Regions from separate parts of the Virgibacillus salinus genome, predicted to be linked through region 3. Evidence: riboswitches for the same ligand, from Rfam matches in the RefSeq annotation. Region 3 holds a riboswitch; each other region holds the start of a gene.
What was found. A riboswitch is a leader RNA that binds a small molecule or an ion and turns the genes downstream of it on or off. The one in region 3 is predicted to bind thiamine pyrophosphate.
Positions count from the first base shown of each region.

Region 1 (6,636 bases), on a different contig from region 3:
ATCAGTATTATGAGTGCAAGACAAAACAGTTATCTAACACATGCTGCTGATCCAGGAAATCCTGTTACAATAAGTGAGTCTATGGTTGCGGGAGTTGAACTTGTATACTTTATAGCATTTGTGTTAGCTATCGTCGCCTTTATTATGGCGTTGTTTGTATATCGCGCGCAGCCGACGGAATTGGAAGATCTACCATCAAATAGTAAATAATCAAAAGCCGCTGTTCATTCGAATGGCGGCTTTGTATGTTTTTAAAAGGTTCTTTTAGTATAGTTTGGCAGCTATTGATATAAACTGTGACACCTAACAAGGAGCACCAATTCGTAGTATTTAGTGTGTCTCTTCGACCTCGCAGATGGAATATACTAGCTTTCCGTAGGCTCACCACGAGCTCGCATATTCCAACTGTTGATTTAAATGGCTATAAATCCTTTTAGGACAAAGTGAGGAAAAATAGCGAAGTGTATTTCCGCAGCGGTGTCATAGCACTCAAGTATTCTTCTACATTATGCGCAGTCCTATATCAACTACTTGTTAAGATTCATTGCTTGGAAAAAGCACAATTTTAGAAAGACATTAAACAACCATAAAAAACTAAAAGCTTTTAAAAATTAATGTTGACTCTAACGTTGCGTGATACTTTATAGTGTTAATTGAAGGGAGGTTACACTGATGAAAGTTAAGGAAGTTGCTGATTTGGTTGGAATTAGTGTGCGCACACTACACCATTATGATGCTATAGGATTATTATCCCCAGAGGAAACAACCCAATCTGGCTATCGTATTTATTCAAACAGTGATCTTGAAGTTCTACAGCAAATTCTATTTTTTAAAGAACTAGGCTTCCCTTTGAAAAAAATAAAAGAAATTATCAACAGTCCGTCGTTTGATCGAGAAGAAGCGCTTGAACTGCACCGTAAAATGCTTCTTGAGAAACGCAGCAGAATCGATAAAATGATTACGACGATTGATAAAACCACGCAACACTCGAAAGGAGAAATTAATATGAGTAATAAAGAAAAGTTTGCAGGCTTCGATTTCAGTCATAACCCATACGAACAAGAGGCACGTGATCGTTGGGGTGAAAAGGCTGTCGATGAATCCAATGCGAAAATAGATAAAATGTCAAAAGATGAACAAAAATTAATGGGTGAAGAATTTGATAGAATCTATCAAAAGCTTGCAGCGCTCCGTCATAAATCGCCTGAATCGGATGAAGCACAAGCAGGTATTAAGGTATGGTATGACTATTTGAACAAAATCGGAAACTATTCACTTGATGCATTCAAAGGACTTGGGCAAATGTATGTCGATGATGAACGCTTTACCAAGAACATCGATAAGTATGGTCAAGGTTTGTCAGTCTTCATGTGTGATGCCATGGCGGTATACGCTGACAGAAATAAAAAGTAGGTCGGTTCTATTACTATAATCGAACCTCATCATCAAAAGGTGGCATGAAATATTTATTTATTTTATGCCACCCTTTGTATGTGGGAAACGATAGTATATATGAAGGTAAGGTTTTACAACCTTTGAACAGCTGTTGTTATATCATTTGCTTGGGTCACAGCTGAAATAACCGCTACACCGTCAGCCCCGGCATTTATTACAGAAGCTGCATTTTGGGTGGTTATTCCACCAATTCCTACAATAGGAATGCTTGGAAATTGGTTTCTTAATGTTGTAATCCATTCCACACCGACTGCTGACTTTGCGTCGGGTTTTGTAGATGTATTAAAAATTGGACCAGCACCAAGGTAATTGGCCATTTGAATCGGACTATTAGATACTTCGGTTGGGTTCGATACAGAAAGGCCAATGATTTTTTTAGGAAATCGTGCGCGTAGTTTTTCAACTGAAACATCATCCTGTCCAACATGGATTCCATCGGCTCCTAGAGGTTCAGCAAGGTCGATATCATCATTGACGAAAAATGCTATTTTATGATGCGCGCAAATTTTTCTTAATTTATATCCTAACTCTAATTTATCATTTCCTTTTAATGACCCAGCTCCTTTTTCGCGAAATTGGAATGCTGTAATACCAGCTTTTATCGCTAGTTCTAAAATAAAAGCTGGATCACGATCACAATTTTGACTGCCCATTATCAAATATTTTCTTAGATTCATCAATTAAGCTTCTCCAGTTTATCGACTTCAAATGATAATGCATCAATAAAATGAGGGAAAAAAGTCCCGGGTCCACTTACTTCTGAGTAGTCGGCAGCATATTCCGCAACCAGTCCATAAAACTCAACTGCAGTTAACACCTGCTGCTCGATTGGTTCATTTGTGGTTAAACATGCAGTTAGGATGGAACCGAGCAGACAGCCAGCACCAGTTATTTTCTCAAGAATCGGATGCCCGGAATTGTTCGAAAGATATTCATTTTCTGAGCAGATAACATCCGTTTCTCCTGTGACAACGGCAGTAGTTTGATAAGTCTCAGCAGCTTTCAAAGCTATCTCCACAGAATTTCCATCGCCTATTGATTCTACGCCTTTTGTATCCCAGGGAATTTCTACGAGGTGTGCAATTTCGCCAGCATTTCCCTTGATGACGGTTGGCTGCACTGTATTCAGAATTTCTTTTACAACAGATGTCCGAAATGGTGTTGCCGCGACACCAACAGGATCAAGAACCACTGGTATTCCTTTTTCATTAGCTGTTTTCCCTGCTGTGATCATTGCTGGGAGCTCCTGTGCTGTTATGGTTCCGATGTTTAAAAGTATGCCATCCGCAATGGACGCCATGTCCTTCGCTTCCTCTTCAGCTTTAGCCATGATTGGGGTTCCGCCAAAGGATAGCAAGCCATTTGCTGTAAAGTTCATCACAACTTGATTTGTCAGATGGTGAATCAACGGACTTTGATCTCTTACTTTTTGAATAATATCTTTGTTCATTTACCTCACCCTTTCCATGTGTTGTGCCCAATGATTTGCCGGCCCACTTCCATGACCGAGTGAAAATGAATGACGGATTGCAGCAGTGACGTAATCTTTTGCTTTTTTAACGGCCACTGGTAAAGAATCTCCTTGGCTTAAGTAGGCAGTAATGGCTGCTGAATAAGTACAGCCAGTTCCGTGCGTATTTTTTGTATCAATTCGTTTGGTTGAAAAAGTGTGTATCGAACTTCCGTCATATAAAAAATCGATTGCTTCACCTTGCAAATGGCCACCTTTAACCAAAGATGCACCTGCTCCAAATTCGTGAACTATTTGGTTCGCAGCCTTTTTCATGTCGTCCAGTGTTTCAATTTTTTCACCCGTAATATCTTCTGCTTCAGGGATATTTGGCGTTACTAACGATGTCATTGGTAATAGTTTCTTCCGTAAATAATCCCTGGCATCTCTGGCGATTAATGGATCTCCACTTGTTGCGACCATCACCGGGTCCATAACATAAGTGATGTTTAAACCGATAATCTTTTGAGCAATAGCCTGCATCATGTCAACGTTGGCGATCATTCCAGTCTTAAATGCCTGAAAGGGGATATCGGTCATAACAGAATCCAATTGTTGTTCAATCATTTCAACAGGGAGATGGTGCACATTCTGGACACCTGTTGTATTTTGGGCAACAACGGATGTAATGACAGACATACCGTAAGTCTTCAGTTCCTGGAAGGTTTTTAAGTCTGCTTGTATTCCGGCTCCACCACTGGGGTCAGTGCCAGCGATTGTAAGTGCGCATGGAATGCTTTTCATCGGCCAATCACCAACTCTTTCATTGGCCAATCTTCACAAGTATAGGCCATTTCCCAAAAAGCCAGCTCTAATTGGCAGCTTTTACGGAATGCTTCTTTTATCTTTTTTTGTTCATCCCGTGAAGTATTTTCAGCAAATTCATCCAAGCGGTTTCGCATTTCCATCACTATTTTGCCAAATCGTTCATCAGCATAAAAGCTGATCCATGGATAAAATGGATGATGCTTTTCTGGTTTATATTTGTTCATTAACGCATAGCCTATTTCCAAATATGTCCACGGGCAAGGGAGCAGTGCACCAATGGTTTCAGCTAAACTGCCAATTTGCGCGTGATACATCATATGCTTAATGTAATGATCAGCAGTTGGTGGAAGCGGGTGACCTTGGAGCTCCTCGTAGCCAACCCCTATATAGTCGCAAAAGTTATGATGTGGGTGGCTTTCACTATTTAAAACAAATTGGATTTGTTCCCCAAAGAAGCGGATGTCCTCGCGCTTATTGGATTTGGAGAGAGCAATTCCATAAATTCGCATAAATGCATTCAAATACTCAAAATCTGCTTTAATATAATGCGCAATTGATTCGTTGGGAACATCTTTTTTTCCAATACCATCGACAAATGGGTGATTAAATATTGCTTGAAAAATATCTTGGTTCTCATCTCTTAATTGTTGTGTGAATGACATAACAAAGCCTCCAATGATTTAGGAAGCTACTAGGGGATAAAAGTAGATTACTAGAGGTACAGAATGCGGCCCTCAACCACTTCCCTGCGCAGGCATTATCCAGATCAGGTTCCAAGGGACAAGGAATATTTCCGTTTCTCAGCCAGTACAGCGCCCCTAGTAGTTTTTCCTATATTTTATTTTGAACTAGTCTTTCCTGATTAACACGTGAAATAACAAACCAGCCTATCAATGCTCCAGTAACACTGCTAATAAGAAACGACGGTATAAAGAACAAAGCACCAGCTGAACTACCCATCAATAGCTTTGCAAATGGAACAGCAAAAAGTGCTCCGATGATTCCGGTACCAATTGCCTCTCCCACAGCAGCTATGGCTTTTTTATGAGTCTTCTGAAACAAGTATCCAGCTAGAAATGCTCCAATCATGCCGCCGGGAAACGCCAGTAATGTACCAAGTCCAAGCATGTTACGGAGCAGTCCAATCATAAATGCAATACCGACTGCTGGACCAGGCCCAAGTGTTACTGCGGCCATGACATTGACGGCATGCTGGACAGGATAGGCTTTTGCCACGCCTGCTGGAAACCAAAGTAACTGTGCACCCAATGTACCTATTGCCACAAAGACTGCCATTGTCGTAAGTAATCGAGTTCGGTTCAATCAAATCCTCCTTTCCGTGAAAGGGGCTCGTACGAAAAAAGCCAGATCCATTAATGGACCTGGCTTGAAATAGCTGATATAAATAAGTATATCGTCAGTCTACTTCCCTCCGCTGGTATTAACCAGATCAGGTCCGTAAGAGTCAGAAAGCTTATACGTGCTTTCCTCTCAGCCCTCGATTTTGGGCACCCCTAGTAGTAATTATTAAAATATTAAGTTTTCAATTTAAGGATAACAAAAGAAATCACTTTTGTCATGGTTTATTTCAGGTTCATGATGATAGTAAAGAAAAGTCATGTTTCCATTTCAATGGCTTCCTGAATTAAAGCAGAAAATTTTCTGGGTTGTATATCATCGAGTTGCTTAACTCTGATATGACGCATTTTTTTGCCAGTTCCTTCAAGCAGGTTATCCTTATCCTTAAGTGAGGCACCGAAGTAGAAACCCAGATTAACATGATTCTGTGCAGTCTGAAGATAGCATACAAGACCATTCTCTAGATAACATGGCTTTCCCCATTTCATTTCTTCAGTTACATTGGGGGACGTTTGAAAAATAACCTCCCGCAGTCTTACGGTAATTTCCTTTGTATGGTCATTTAAATTTTCAATGAATTGATCTACTTCTTTAGTATGGATTGGTTCCATGCTTTTTGACTCTCCTTTTATATTATTGTTCTTCATAACTGTAGTAAGCGGACACAGGGTAAGCTATTTCTGCAAAAAAGTGCTTTTTCTGTAATATGCGATCACCGGATACCTTATATCACATATATCTAAGGAAAAAGTGCTGTTTTTGTCAAATAAGGGCTCTGGTGTCCGCTGTGTAATTTTAGACAGTATAACCTGGTATCATGATGATCCTCGTCCTTTATATATTTTTCACCAAAATGATATCAAATCCCTTTAATTTCAGAGTAATTATATTTAAAATTATATCTATATTAAGAATCGAGGTGGATTTTTTTGGAACAAAATAACGAATATTTGTCGAATCAGATTGTTGAATGGGTAAAAGATAATGTCGATTCGAATGCAAAGGTTGAATCGGTTAGTCGGCTGAAAGGAAGTACCTCATCCACGTTACATAGCATCACACTGCTAGTGGATCAGTCAGTAAAGCAATATGTCATCAGGCAGTTTGATAATAAGGAATGGCTTGATGAAGAACCGGATTTGGTTTTGCATGAAGTTGAAAGTTTACGTATGGCTACAAACACAGGTATTACTACTCCAGAAGTTGTTGCCTGCGATGAAACTGGGGAAAAATGTGGAATTCCAGCGATTCTCATGACAAAGCTTGAAGGTGCTGTAGAATTGAAACCTGCCAATATGGATGAGTGGCTAACTGGCTTGGCGAGGGGACTTGTGAAAATTCATGAAGTTGAAGCGAGGGGCTTTCCATATCAGCATTATAGCTACAATGACATATCAACGTTTGAGATGCCAAGCTGGTCAAAGGAGCCGAAAACATGGGGAAGTGCTATTAATATCTTAACAGGACCTCGACCAAAAACGACAGATTGCTTCATACACCGAGACTATCATCCAGCCAATGTTTTATGGGATGAAGGCTTAGTT
Region 1 covers NZ_FNKD01000004.1:98,541-105,176, forward strand. Annotated here, with positions in the region: gene BLS02_RS16090 (MDR family MFS transporter) at 1-210, shown strand, start outside; gene BLS02_RS16095 (MerR family transcriptional regulator) at 673-1,413, shown strand; gene thiE (thiamine phosphate synthase) at 1,527-2,132, opposite strand; gene thiM (hydroxyethylthiazole kinase) at 2,132-2,905, opposite strand; gene thiD (bifunctional hydroxymethylpyrimidine kinase/phosphomethylpyrimidine kinase) at 2,906-3,709, opposite strand; gene tenA (thiaminase II) at 3,706-4,395, opposite strand; TPP riboswitch at 4,460-4,563, opposite strand; gene thiW (energy coupling factor transporter S component ThiW) at 4,565-5,056, opposite strand; TPP riboswitch at 5,144-5,259, opposite strand; gene BLS02_RS16125 (DUF1801 domain-containing protein) at 5,350-5,703, opposite strand; gene BLS02_RS16130 (aminoglycoside phosphotransferase family protein) at 6,022-6,636, shown strand, end outside.
Region 1: another riboswitch for thiamine pyrophosphate. It lies ahead of thiW (energy coupling factor transporter S component ThiW); the one in region 3 lies ahead of thiT (energy-coupled thiamine transporter ThiT).

Region 2 (6,636 bases), on a different contig from region 3:
TGAATCATCCAGTGTCGTTATTTTACAGTCATAGTTTTTAAAAAGCTGTCTGATGTATGATGTAGTGTCATGCTCATTCCAGCTTATTTCTGGATGTTCATGTAAATGGGAGAAGATTGTTTTAAGCTGTGGGGTTATCTTTTCAATAGTTGGTTTCATGGATATGCTCCTCTAAACTATTTTGCAAAAAATTTACTTGCTTCTATTCCATCAAATCGTGCTGCACGCTGCTGAAACATCTCCGGTGCTCTTAAAGTTATTGTTCCAATAATACTGTTCATCAGGGAAAACACGGCAGGTACCAAATCAAGTGTCGATAGTTCCTCCAATTGAATCGCCAATGTTATATCTGAATACTCGGTGATGGGCGAATAAGGATTATCTGTAAAAGCAATAATTGTCGCCCCTTGTTTTTTGGCCAATTCAGCCAGTCTTATCGTGTTAATCCCATACCTATGAAATGAAAAAGCAACAAACACACTATTTTCATGTAATTCACTTAGCTGTACCAAAATATCATCATCAGGAGTATGATGCCGTACATTGCCGACCACAAGATTTAGGGCATAGGCAAACCAGCTTGCTAAAGCGTAAGATGAGCGCACACCTGCGATGTAGATATTTTCAGCAGATAACAGCTTCGTAACGGTTTGGTCTAAGTCCGTTTCCGAAATTTGCTCGATTACTGTCTGAATTGTACGTATATCATTGAACATTAGATTTTTAACAGTATTATTTTCTGAATGGTTGGATACCTTTCTGTTTCGAAAATCAGACAGACTGCTCTTTTCAAAAATGCGCTGCTGGTATGTCTGCTGTAAAGATTTATATCCATCATATCCAAGCGTGCGTGCAAAACGTATAATAGTAGTTTCGCTAACACCGATTTTTCTGCCTGCTTCCTGAGCTGAATTCATTGCGAAAATAGATGGATCACTATAAATGTACGATGCTATTTTTTTAAAGCTTTTTGAAAAGCTCGCTTGATGTTCCTTAATTTTCTTGTACAGACTTTCCATGTAAATTCTCCGTGTAGTTTGTCATCTGTTACAGTGAAGGAATTCCTTTTTCTTTCAAAAAATAAAAGTAATTCCTTTATTATAGGTAACATACCATATTAATAGAATTTACTCAATATGTAATCTTGGGAATTATTAAAAAATTTGGTATGAATAAAAGTCCTGGCCAATAAATGACCAGGACGCTTAATTAGTTAGCGGGTGCTCTTTTTTTAGTGATAATCGTCTGAATAATTAAAAATAATCCGCCGACTGCCCAATATAACGGTAGGGCAGCAGGTGCACTAAATGATACAAATCCAATCATAAGTGGGGGTAATAAACCTAAGAAAGCTATCTGTTTTTTCTGTTTTGGATCCATCCCAATTTGCGTGACACGAAATTGGATAAAATAGACGATTACAGCAAGAAATGTCATCATCATATCAGAGTGACCAAGGTTAAACCACATAAAGGAATGAGTGGCAATTTCGGGTGTCTGTCTGATGGCATAATAGAACCCAATTAGGATAGGAAATTGGATGATCATCGGCAAGCATCCCATTGACGAAATTGGATTAAGCTGATGCTTCTGATAAAGCTCCGTCATTTCCTTTTGCATCTGCATTTTTGCATCTGTTTCTTTATTGTCCTTATATTTTTCTTTAATTACATCCATTTCAGGCTTGATCATTTTCATCTTTTCCTGCATTTCTTTGCTGCTCTTCAACTGTTTTAGCATAAACGGCATGATCGCAAGGCGTATCAGTATCGTAATTAAAATAATCGATAGGCCGAAATTGTCACCTAAAAGGGAAGCCGTATATTTTATAAATAGTGAAAATGGATCAACAAAATAATGATTAAACCAGCCAAAGGAGCTGGCACCATTTGTTGTACATCCCGTTAAAAAAACGACTAATATTATTGCGACGAAGCTATATTTTCTAAAGAAAGTGAATACAGTATTCCTTTGCATTGTTGTCCTCCTCGTTTTTTGTTGATGTTTGTAATCGAGAAGGATTGGTTGTCTGTATCATCATCTGGTGCATCAATACGTTTGGTTGTATGTGTAATCCAATTACGAACTTCTATTATTGCACCAAGTTGTTCCTGTTTAGGCAGTAATTTAAAGTGCAGCGCATGGCGCTTCCTAGTGTAAACGTAATTGTTCATCAGTGAATTGTGAAAACCTTTATACATGAAACGACTGCTACAAATTATCGAGAAGACTATTCCCAAATAAAAGTACATCGGAGACATTTCACCAAGCAATTCGTATAATAACTCTAACAGCATCTGTATTCACCCCCTTCAATAGCGTGTTAACTTAAGTACGGTTTTAGACTAGTATTTGTTTCACTTTTTTTGAAACAAACTGATAAAAGTGCTAAACATCCGTTATCATACATAAAAATTAGAACAAGCCTAACAAAAAGGGTGAGTACTTTTGTGGTCAGATTTTAAAACATTCGCATTAAAAGGAAACGTCCTGGACTTGGCTGTTGCTGTTATTATCGGAACAGCCTTTGGAAAAATAGTAACGTCACTTGTTGAAAATATTATGATGCCACTAGCAGGGATCTTAGTAAGTGGTGTTGACTTCACAAATTTAAAGTATACGGTCAGAAAAGCAGATGTATTGTATGGCGAGTTCATCCAGTCGGTATTTGACTTTATTGTTATTGCGGTGTCCATCTTCATTTTAATTCGCATCCTAGCAAAGTTTAAAGGTGAAAAGGAGTCAGAAAAAGAATCGAAGCCTGATGAAAAAGCTGAATTGCTCAAAGAGATACGTGACCTTTTGAAGAAAGAGGATAAGCTAATGCCTAAACAGAAAAAGAAAATTAATATTAATATTTCATCACAGTCAAAGAAGTCAAAGAATAATAAAACTTGAAAAATACATGAAGCTGTGGCATAGTGAATTTGATAGATTAATTGAATAATAAGTTGTAGGGGGACCAGTGTATGCTGGTTGAGATTGCATCCGATAGATGCTGACCCTTGGAACCTGATTTGGTTGAGACCAGCGTAGGGAACAAAGTAAAACAATAGTAATATTGTTCGAATGCGCTCAGGGACTAACCTGGCGTTATTTTTTTGTGCTTTTAAGGAAAATTCCTTTCGTTTCCAATGCCAATCATACTTCCAGAAGTGAACAAAAAAGAGAAAGGGAGATGGAAAATGAAAAAATGGTTGTTCGTAGTATTAATAGCCGTTTTACTAACAGCATGTAATAACGATGCAGGAGAAACTGACGATAAAAGTCAGGAGACAGAACAAGCTAAAGTAGTGCTCGATTGGACCCCCAATACGAATCACACAGGGCTATATGTTGCCCAGGAAAAAGGATATTTTGCTGATGAGGGGTTAGAAGTAGAAATTATGATGCCAGGTGAGGCGGGGTCTGACCAGCTTGTAGCATCAGGTAAAGCTGACTTCGGTGTCAGTGCGCAGGAAGCTGTTACAGAAGCACGTATTCAGGATATTCCAATCGTATCGATTGCAGCGGTTATCCAGCATAATACATCCGGGTTCGCTTCACCAAAAGACAAACAAATTACATCACCAAAAGATTTTGAAGGAAAAACCTATGGCGGGTGGGGTGCCCCGGTTGAAAAAGCGGTTCTTTCATCACTTATGAAGCAGGAAAATGCCGATGTTGAAAAGTTAAATATTGTCAATATGGGCAATACAGATTTCTTCACAGCGGTGAAGCGGGATATTGATTTTGCGTGGATTTACTATGGCTGGACTGGAGTCGAAGCAGAAATGCGCGGAGAGGAATTAAATATGATTTATTTAACCGATTACTCCAAAAAGCTAGATTACTATACGCCTGTCCTTACAACGAACGAAAAAATGATCGCTGACAATCCAGAAAGGGCTGAAAAATTTTTAGCGGCGGTTTCAAAAGGATATAACTTTGCAATAGATAATCCAAGTGAAGCAGCAGAAATCCTCAGCGGGGCTGTTCCAGATCTTGACCCGGAACTTGTTAAGAAAAGTCAGGAATGGTTATCACCGAAATATCAGGATGACGCAGCACAGTGGGGAGTTCAGAAGCAAGAAGTTTGGGAGAATTATTCCAGTTGGATGTATGATAACGGACTTCTTGAAGAAGAATTGAAAGCTGAAGATGCATTTAACAACGAATTTTTGCCAGAATAGGAGTGGGAATATGAACAATTCATTAGTAAGTATTCAAATTATCCCAAAGACAAAAAATGGAGAAGATGTCATTCCATATGTGGACGCTGCAATAGAGGTGATCGAAAAAGCTGGAGTGAAATATGAGGTTCATCCTCTGGAAACTACAATGGAAGGGGAGCTAGCTGAGTTATTCACCGTTATTGAAAAAATGAACGAAAGAATGGTTGAGCTTGGAAGTTCTAGCATTATATCTCAAGTGAAAGTCCTCTATAATCCGAGTGGTGCATCTATGGATAAATTGACGGAGAAGTATCGTTGATGAAAAAGTTCATGAAAAAAGGATGGAAACCTGCTGCGGTTATCCTCCTTTTATTCATTATTTGGGAGGCCTCCAGTAAGTTATTCGAGATACCTGGATGGCTACTGCCAGCGCCTTCGCAAATTTTCCAAACAGGTGTTGAAGGTTGGGCATCCTATCAGCATCATATCTTCTCAACCGTTCAATTAACGATCATTGGATTTTTAATTGGCAGCAGTGTAGGTATTCTGATTGCGATTAGTCTGCATCTTGTACCACAGCTTCGAGAAGCGTTGTATCCATTAATTATTATTTCGCAAAATATACCAATTATTGTTCTGGCACCATTGCTCGTTATATGGTTTGGTTTTGGCATGCTGCCTAAGATTATTGTGATTACGCTGGTCTGTTTTTTTCCAATTGCAGTGTCAGCCTTGGATGGATTCAGGCAAACGGACCACGACCTGAAGCATTATATGCAAATGGCCGGTGCAAATAAGAAGCAGATTTTTTGGAAACTGGAATGGCCAAATGCATTGCCATACGTATTTGCCGGACTGAAAATTTCTGCAACATATAGTGTCATGGGAGCCGTTATATCGGAGTGGCTCGGTGCGAACAAAGGGATCGGCGTTTATATGACATTAGCATCGTCTTCATTCCGGACTGATCGTGTTTTCGTATCTATTTTTCTTGTGATGGTTCTTAGTTTATTATTTTTTGCAATCATTATTTTGGTCGAAAAAAGCTTGATCAGATGGAAGCCAAAAGGAGAAGGAAATTGATATGGGCAACCTAGCTGTGAAAGATATAACAAAATCATACGGAAATCATAACATTTTACAGGGAGTTAATTTCACTGTTAATGACGGAGAATTTGTTTCCATTTTAGGACCATCAGGAAGCGGAAAAAGTACATTATTTCACCTGATTGGCGGGATTCGTTTGCCTGATTCAGGACAAATTTTTCTGGAGGATAAACAGATAAATGGTCTGAAGGGGTCAATTAGCTATACCCCGCAGTCTCCATCACTAATGCCTTGGCGTACGGTACTGAAAAATGTCTTGCTTGGTGGCGAAATCGTCGGTAAGCATGATGAAAAAAGGGCGCTGGAATTAATTGAACGTGCTGGTTTGCAAGGATATGAAAATGCGTATCCACATGAATTGTCAGGCGGAATGAAACAACGTGTTGCGTTCGTACGAAGTTTGTTGAGTCCACAGCCACTTATCTGTCTGGATGAGCCCTTTTCCGCACTGGATGAATTTACCCGCTTGGAAATGCAGAAATGGCTCATGTCCATCTGGCAGGAAAATAAGCGGTCAATCCTATTTGTCACACATAATATTGATGAAGCAATGTTTCTTTCCGACCGGGTTATCGTCCTGTCTCAAAAACCAGCAACTGTCAAAAGAGAGTTTACGATTCCATTTGAGAGACCACGCCAAGAAAGTATTCTGTTGACAGAGGAATTTTTAGATTGGAAAAAAGCAATCTATCGGGAGTTGAGTGAAGATGTCTGATAGAATAATTGATTCGCATATTCACTTAGATATGTATCGTCAGAAGGAGCGGCTGGAAATTTTGAGTGAATTGGATTTCGCTCAGGTGAAGGCACTAATTTGCGTGTCGAACCATTTGAAGTCGTCCAAGGAAACCCTGCGACTGGCTCATGAAGACAGTCGTATTAAGCCGGCATTCGGTTTTCATCCCGAACAAGCACTGCCTACTGATTATGAGGCTGCTGAGCTACTAACGTTTATTGAGCAAAATCAGCATGAAATGATAGCTATTGGAGAGGTTGGGTTGCCCTATTACTTGCGGCAGGATAACAAAGGAGTATCATTGGACGGCTATGTTGAACTACTGGAAACGTTTGTCCAAAAGGCTGCAGCGCTAGGTAAACCGATAATTCTCCACGCTATATATGAAGATGCACCGATTGCGTGCGACCTGCTTGAAAAGTATTCTGTACCTGATGCGCATTTTCATTGGTTTAAGGGGGATTCGCAGACGATAGAGCGTATGGCGAAAAATAGTTACTCTATATCGGTGACACCTGATGTATTATATGAAAAGGAAATTCAGGATTTAGTTAGAGCCTATCCGTTATCCCGTATGATGGTGGAAACAGATGGTCCATGGCCATTTGAAGGAATTTTTAAAGGGAGCATGACACATCC
Region 2 covers NZ_FNKD01000003.1:22,330-28,965, forward strand. Annotated here, with positions in the region: gene BLS02_RS11955 (M20 peptidase aminoacylase family protein) at 1-159, opposite strand, end outside; gene BLS02_RS11960 (MurR/RpiR family transcriptional regulator) at 177-1,019, opposite strand; gene yidC (membrane protein insertase YidC) at 1,210-1,977, opposite strand; gene BLS02_RS11970 (hypothetical protein) at 1,923-2,297, opposite strand; gene mscL (large-conductance mechanosensitive channel protein MscL) at 2,449-2,898, shown strand; TPP riboswitch at 2,946-3,056, shown strand; gene BLS02_RS11980 (ABC transporter substrate-binding protein) at 3,186-4,172, shown strand; gene BLS02_RS11985 (thiamine-binding protein) at 4,183-4,473, shown strand; gene BLS02_RS11990 (ABC transporter permease) at 4,473-5,237, shown strand; gene BLS02_RS11995 (ABC transporter ATP-binding protein) at 5,239-5,976, shown strand; gene BLS02_RS12000 (TatD family hydrolase) at 5,969-6,636, shown strand, end outside.
Region 2: another riboswitch for thiamine pyrophosphate. It lies ahead of BLS02_RS11980 (ABC transporter substrate-binding protein); the one in region 3 lies ahead of thiT (energy-coupled thiamine transporter ThiT).

Region 3 (6,636 bases):
GCCCGCACAATATACACTGGTCCGGATCATAACGGTAGAACGGACTTGAGTTATCAATCTCATATGGCTTTGGTTCAAAGGGTCTTGATTGGTGCTCCAGCCCAAAATCTGCAACAGTATTATGAATCTCACATGAGCCGTTGTTATAATCACAGACAGTGCAATACAACTCATGCTTTTCTAGTATTCTATCGAGAGCTTCTTTTTGAGCTGCATTTACATGCTCAAAGGTTGTATCCACTATCATGCCAGGTGTTACTGATGTTCCACATGCACGAACAATTTGACCATCAGCTTCTACCATACACGTATCACATGTTTGCACAGGCCCTAGTGACTCGTTGTAACAAATTTGTGGCACAAATTCGTCTGTCGTGTTAATCAAATCCAATAGATTTTGGTTATTTTCTGCTAAGTATTCTTTACCATTTATCGTAACAACGATATGGTCTTGATTTTGCACATTATCTCCTCCCTAAAAAATGTATATTTTGGTTCGTGTCACCATAAACTCTGTTCTCATGAGTATATACATTCAGGTTACTATCACGGGCGAATCCGACAGCGGTTATTTGCAAATCATCAGCCAGTCTTAAAGCGAGATCTGTTGGTGCCGATTTAGCCACCAATAATCCAGCGCCAATCTTGGAAACTTTCAATACAACCTCAGACGAAATTCTACCGCTAAACAAAACACATTTATTTTTCAAGGTAATACGATTTTGTAGTATATATCCATACAGCTTATCAAGCGCATTATGACGACCAATATCAATATAAGAACCTATAACCTTATCACCGGATGCCAATGCCGCTTGGTGAACACCTCCTGTTCTATTAAATATTTCTGCCATGGAGTCAAATTCCATCATTAATTGATTGATTTGCTTAGTTGAAATATTTGCTTGTGACATTATTGTTTTAGCAGTATTTACGTCCTGTTTTAAATAGAATTCCCGGCTCTTTCCACAGCAAGAACCAATCCACCTCTCGGACCGTTTGGGAAATGATACAGGAATTGATAAATCTGCATATGCAAAGCCTTTTGCTTCATCAATCGATAGATTTTCCACTTGATCAACTGAACGAATAAGTCCTTCAGAAGCCAGATACCCAAGAGTCAGTTCATACACATCATTTGGTGTGCAAACTATTGTGGCATACTGATCTCCATTAACAGTAATTGTTATTGCGGTTTCTCTGGCTATCTCTTCCTCTTCTGTTGCTTTCAAATGGTGGTGGTACTTTGTTGTCTTCCATAACGACAGGCTTTTTTCACTCACTTTTTAAACCCCTCCTTAAAGCGCTTACATTATTATCTTTAATACATGATTACCCAATTAAAAAAATACAATTTAAAACGTTATCTTTATTTACTGAATATTATAACACATTAATAGTTTAGAAAACCTGGCAATCGTTAAAGGGAGACTTATGAAATTTTTCTTAATAATCTTATACTTTGGTGCAGCACAATCCCTAATGGCAAATGCCTTAGTTACACTTATGCAATAAGAAAGTATTTATACTTTCTAAACTTCAAAAAAAGAGGGTGGGACAAAAGTATTTTAGTCAAAGTAAAATCCGAACCATAATTCAAAATTCTTGAATTATGGTTCGGATTTATTTTTGTTGCTGATTAAAGTTAAATTGTGATGCAATTTGAAAAGTAATTTTTCTGCGACGATGCCGCTTAAGGAAATACATTCTGCGCACCTCTTAGGGCAACGCTTCAGCTTGAGCAGATGTCGCCTTTGTTCCCAGAGCGATGAAAGCAAGTATCTTTCAAATGCGTGGTTAGAGAGCCAAACTAAATACTATAATCGATAATCCTAGTATCTGTCGCATTTTTTATCAAGTAGGTATTAGATCCAACCAATGAAAATGAACGTTCTAAAAATTCTATCCTGTTATTATTCGTCTTTAAAATGGAAAGTTTAATTATGTCCCTGTCTCGTTCATTTAATAAAGTTTTCCTTGCTTATATAAAATGGTCGATATTTTCATTACGGCGTGAATGTAACAGTTCTGCCGCAACGGAAATGGATCACCAAAAAATTGGGGAAAAATCGTATCAAATGTTTCCTTCATTTTATCAAATAAACGCTTAAAAACTTCTTCTTCAGTGAAAAATTGTGTTTCCCGACCTTGCAGCCATTCAAAATAAGAAACAATAACACCGCCAGCATTTGCTAAAATATCTGGGACAATAATGACACCTTTTTCACTTAAATATTTATCTGCTCCACTCGTAACCGGTGCGTTCGCCCCTTCCACTATAATATTAGCCTTAACCTGTTTCATGTTTTCCTGGTACACTTGGTTTTCAAGTGCAACTAAAAATAACACATCAACATTTAAGCTCAGCACGTCATCTCGGTCCTTAATGGTAGCTTTTACCTCCGCTTCTTTTAACTGCTCTTCATCAACTGGAAGGTCCCCACCACTACTGGATGTAAATTTGACAAGACCAGGAATATCTAATCCATCGGAATTATATAGCGTTACATTCCGGTCACTAACCGCCACGATTTTATTGTTCAGATGATTACACTGGAATGCTTCAAGTGCGGCTACAGATCCCACATTACCAAATCCCTGGAATGCCAGTGACAACGTTTTATCCATATGGTCCAATGCAGTTCCAGCAAAAATGTTCTTACGTTCAGAGAGCCACTTTTTCTGATCTTTAACAAAGTTATGAAGCATATAGCGGAATGTAAAATAAACACCTTTACCCGTCGCTTCTCTTCGTCCTAATGATCCACCATTTATGACACTTTTACCGGTGAAGCTGCCACGATATGAACTCCCAGGTCGAATACTCTTATATTCTCCCATCATCCAGTCCATTTCACGATCACCTGTACCAACATCCGGTGCTGGAATATCTTTGTCAGGTCCAAGAATTTCGCTGAAATACTGCACATACTTTTTGCAAATCATATATAATTCTTTATCACTATAATCTCTGGGGTTAATCACTACTCCGCCTTTTCCACCACCAAACGGTACTTCGTGGAGCGCATTCTTCAATGTCATGAGTGATGCAAGGTTAGCCACCTCATCTTCATTCACTGATTCATGAAAACGAATTCCTCCCTTATAAGGTCCGAGAATATTATTATGCTGAACTCGGAATGAAGGAACACGTGTTACCTTGCCATTTTCAAGTGCAATTCGTAAAAAAGATTTATTGACATGATTAGGAGTAGATAAGATAGATACCAGTGACGTAAATGCCTTCTCACGTGTTTTGCCCGTCAGTTCTGGTAAAAATGATTTATCATCCAACAGAGCTTCTAGCGATTCTTGAACAATTTTTGAAGTACTGCTTGCCATATTGAAAACCTCCATCAATAGTAAAATTATCCTAATTCATTAAAGTGTATCATAAGAATTTGCTATAAACTTATATTAGTGTTCTACTTGGAGGATTCACATGTTTATATACAATTATTCAAGTCCTTATAGAATTAAAACAGCAAAAACGGTTGAAATGATTAACCCTAGTATTACCGGAATAAAGTTTTTCCGAACTAAATCCATGACTGAAACTCCACAAAATCCGGCAATCGCAATCATAGAGGACCATGCAACAATTGTTCCTCCACCAGTCCAAATTGAGCCCATTTGACCAATAGCTGCAAGCGTTCCAGAGTCAATCGAGGTACTTTCCAGAGAGGCAGCAAGGGCTCCGGTCAATGGCAGTCCAGAAAATCCTGATCCATCCAGCCCAGTAATAATTCCAATAATTAATACACTAAATGCTGCAAATAATGCACTCTGTGGCAGAAAGGACTGTGTCGATTGAACAAGATCAAATAGTAATCCTGGTGTATTTTCGTCTACACCTAAAATACTTCCGGAAAAATCTGCACTGCCAAGGAAAAAGAACCCCGCAATCGGAATAACCGGACCCATTGCCTTGAAAGCAAATACGAAGCCATCTGTAATATGGTTACTAATATAATCAAGTGCATGTTGTCGACCAAATGCAACCGTCGATAATAATAGCAGGATAACAGCAACTCCACCAATAAATGCGGCGCCGTCTCCACCTTCGAATCCACTCATTCGCCCTGACAGAAGTTTTGTGTACATCATGTAGATTACTACTGCCAAAAGAGCTACAGGAACAAGCACTGCAAATACTTTACTCCACATATTTAAATGTGCCGAATGCGCTTTATTCGTTGACTCTTGCGTTGATTGCAGAGCCTGAAGCTCTTTTTCATTAAGCTCACTATTTTTTGCACGGATTGTTTTTCGATAAAAGAGATATGCTAATCCTATTGCAGCTACACCTGTAATTATGGATAGGATTAATGCTTTATCAGCGACAAGACTTACATCAATACCGGCTGATTTTGCTGACAAGCTTGGAGCAACCTGAACAATATAATCAGAAGACAGCGCCATTCCTTGCCCAGCCAATGCAACAGCAACTGCTGCAGTTAACGCTGGAAGACCTGAGCGAATCGCAGCAGGTACTAGTAATGCGCATATAAGCGGTACAGCTGGTGTCGGCCAGAAGAACAATGAAATCACATACGTAACCCCAATCAAGACAAAAAACGAGACATGGCCATTTATCATTACCTTTTGGATTGGCTGAATCATCCTTCGGTCGGCACCTAAATCACGCAATGAATGAAGCAGAGCCATCATGAAGGTAATAATCAGGAATATACTGAATAGTTCTTTTGCTGCAACAAGATTGGCATTAAAAATTGCGGTAAAACCATCGATCAAGCTTCCATTGTAAACCCAGGCAATCACAAATGTCCCGAGTAACGAAGGAAGTACTACACCTTTTCTGAATATCATCGTGAAAATAATTAGTAGTGTAAATAAACCGTATAGCCAATGAGAAATCGTTAGCTCCACCGATAACACTTCCTTTCTTAAGTGTGCTATAGCCTATGCACCTTAAAAGGAAGCGGTGAGAACTTTGTTGAAATGTTAAAACTATAATTTCCTAATTTGATTCTTTTTCATTTACACATTCATTGCAAAGTAACTTTCCATTTTTTTGAACACCGTCAAAAAAGCCATCCTTACAATAAACGTTTTGCCCACACGACTGGCACTGTCCGATTAATTCTTTCATCATAATCACCTCTACCTTAAGTATAGAAAATTAGCCCTTTTATTTAAAGGGCTAATTCCATGGGCGAAACTATTATGCAGTTCGCAACAATGTTCTAGGCTGTTTGTAGAATAATAGGAATACGAGAATTGTACAAATAATAAAAGATGGCAACATGTAAGATCCACTATACAGTAGAGAATATAACCAGACTGCCTGCCCTTCTGGTGCATAATGTCCAAAGAACACAATTCCAGCAGTAAAATGTGCCAAAAAGCGTAGTGCAGAACCAATAAATACGCCTAACATAATTAATAAAAAGCTTATCTTCGCTTTTCCTTCTTTGACAGCGTGTTGAACAGGTTTAACAAATATACCTGCCATTCCTATTAGAGTGAAAGCAACAATATAATCAAGAAAACCCTGCACAGGTGTTAAAATTATTGGTCCAGACATAACGACCTGCATAGCTCCTAATAAAAAGCCGGCCACCAGACCGCCTTTCAGTCCCCAGCGGAAAGCTATAATGAATATTGGGATCATTGCAAAAGAAACAGATCCACCTTGTGGCCAAATAGAAAATTTTAAAAAAGGTATTATATCTAACAGTAATGCCATGGCAGCAAATATTGCCACCTCAATCATAAACAACGTACGCTTCGAACTCATTCAGATTACCTCCCCTTTAAATAAACACAAAAAAAGCAATGCCAAGGGGAAGCTTCCTGATGGGGAATCCGCTCACAACATTGCTTTTTATTCCATCAAAAAAGCCACCATCCCTACGCTAGTACTAACTAACAGGTTCTAAGGGTAAGAACAATAAATCATGTTCACTCTCAGCCAATCGGCTCCCCCTGTAGGCTTCTATTAATCTGCTTTTTTCATTATATGCATTATAACGTATCAATTTAAAATTTACAACGGTTTCATATTATGAGGAAAAACTTATTTTGTTAAAACTTTAGCTCCTGTATTCGGATGACCGTAGATTTGAACCTTTCCAAAATCCCGGGTTTGAATTAAGTAGACATGTGCTTGCGGCGTACCCAAAATCTGGTACGTTAATCCTCCAAATTTTTCAGGGCGCAGAAAACCTTTTTCATTCCCTTTAACAGGAGATGCATTTAGTGGATAAATTCGCCAAGTTGAAGCCTCCGGTGGCAAACTCAAGTATTTTTTAAGGGTTACGCCACCCCTAATACTCTCATACGGAAATTCAACATACGAGCAAAATGCCTTTACAACTGATTCTGCTAATACTTGCCAATCATCCTTAATCTGCCGTATATCATCACCTCGTGAATCTGCAAATCCATACTCAATTATGTTTGTTATCACCGCCCCTGTATCACGGTTCATATAATAAAAATCGCGAGTACGATCATTTGGCAGTGGCCTTGTAAAAATCCTGCGTATATTTTGACCTGCATGCTGTAATTCAGCAGCTACCTCTTCTGCCATATCCTCTCCACCATAGATAGAATGGATAACCTCACCACCATCCCCTCCACCGGCATTGATATGATTAGAATGACAATACT
Region 3 covers NZ_FNKD01000002.1:928,049-934,684, forward strand. Annotated here, with positions in the region: gene fdhF (formate dehydrogenase subunit alpha) at 1-463, opposite strand, end outside; gene fdhD (formate dehydrogenase accessory sulfurtransferase FdhD) at 465-1,283, opposite strand; gene BLS02_RS11490 (Glu/Leu/Phe/Val family dehydrogenase) at 1,963-3,342, opposite strand; gene BLS02_RS11495 (hypothetical protein) at 3,469-4,890, opposite strand; gene BLS02_RS19330 (hypothetical protein) at 4,982-5,116, opposite strand; gene thiT (energy-coupled thiamine transporter ThiT) at 5,186-5,761, opposite strand; TPP riboswitch at 5,855-5,960, opposite strand; gene BLS02_RS11505 (N-acetylmuramoyl-L-alanine amidase family protein) at 6,041-6,636, opposite strand, start outside.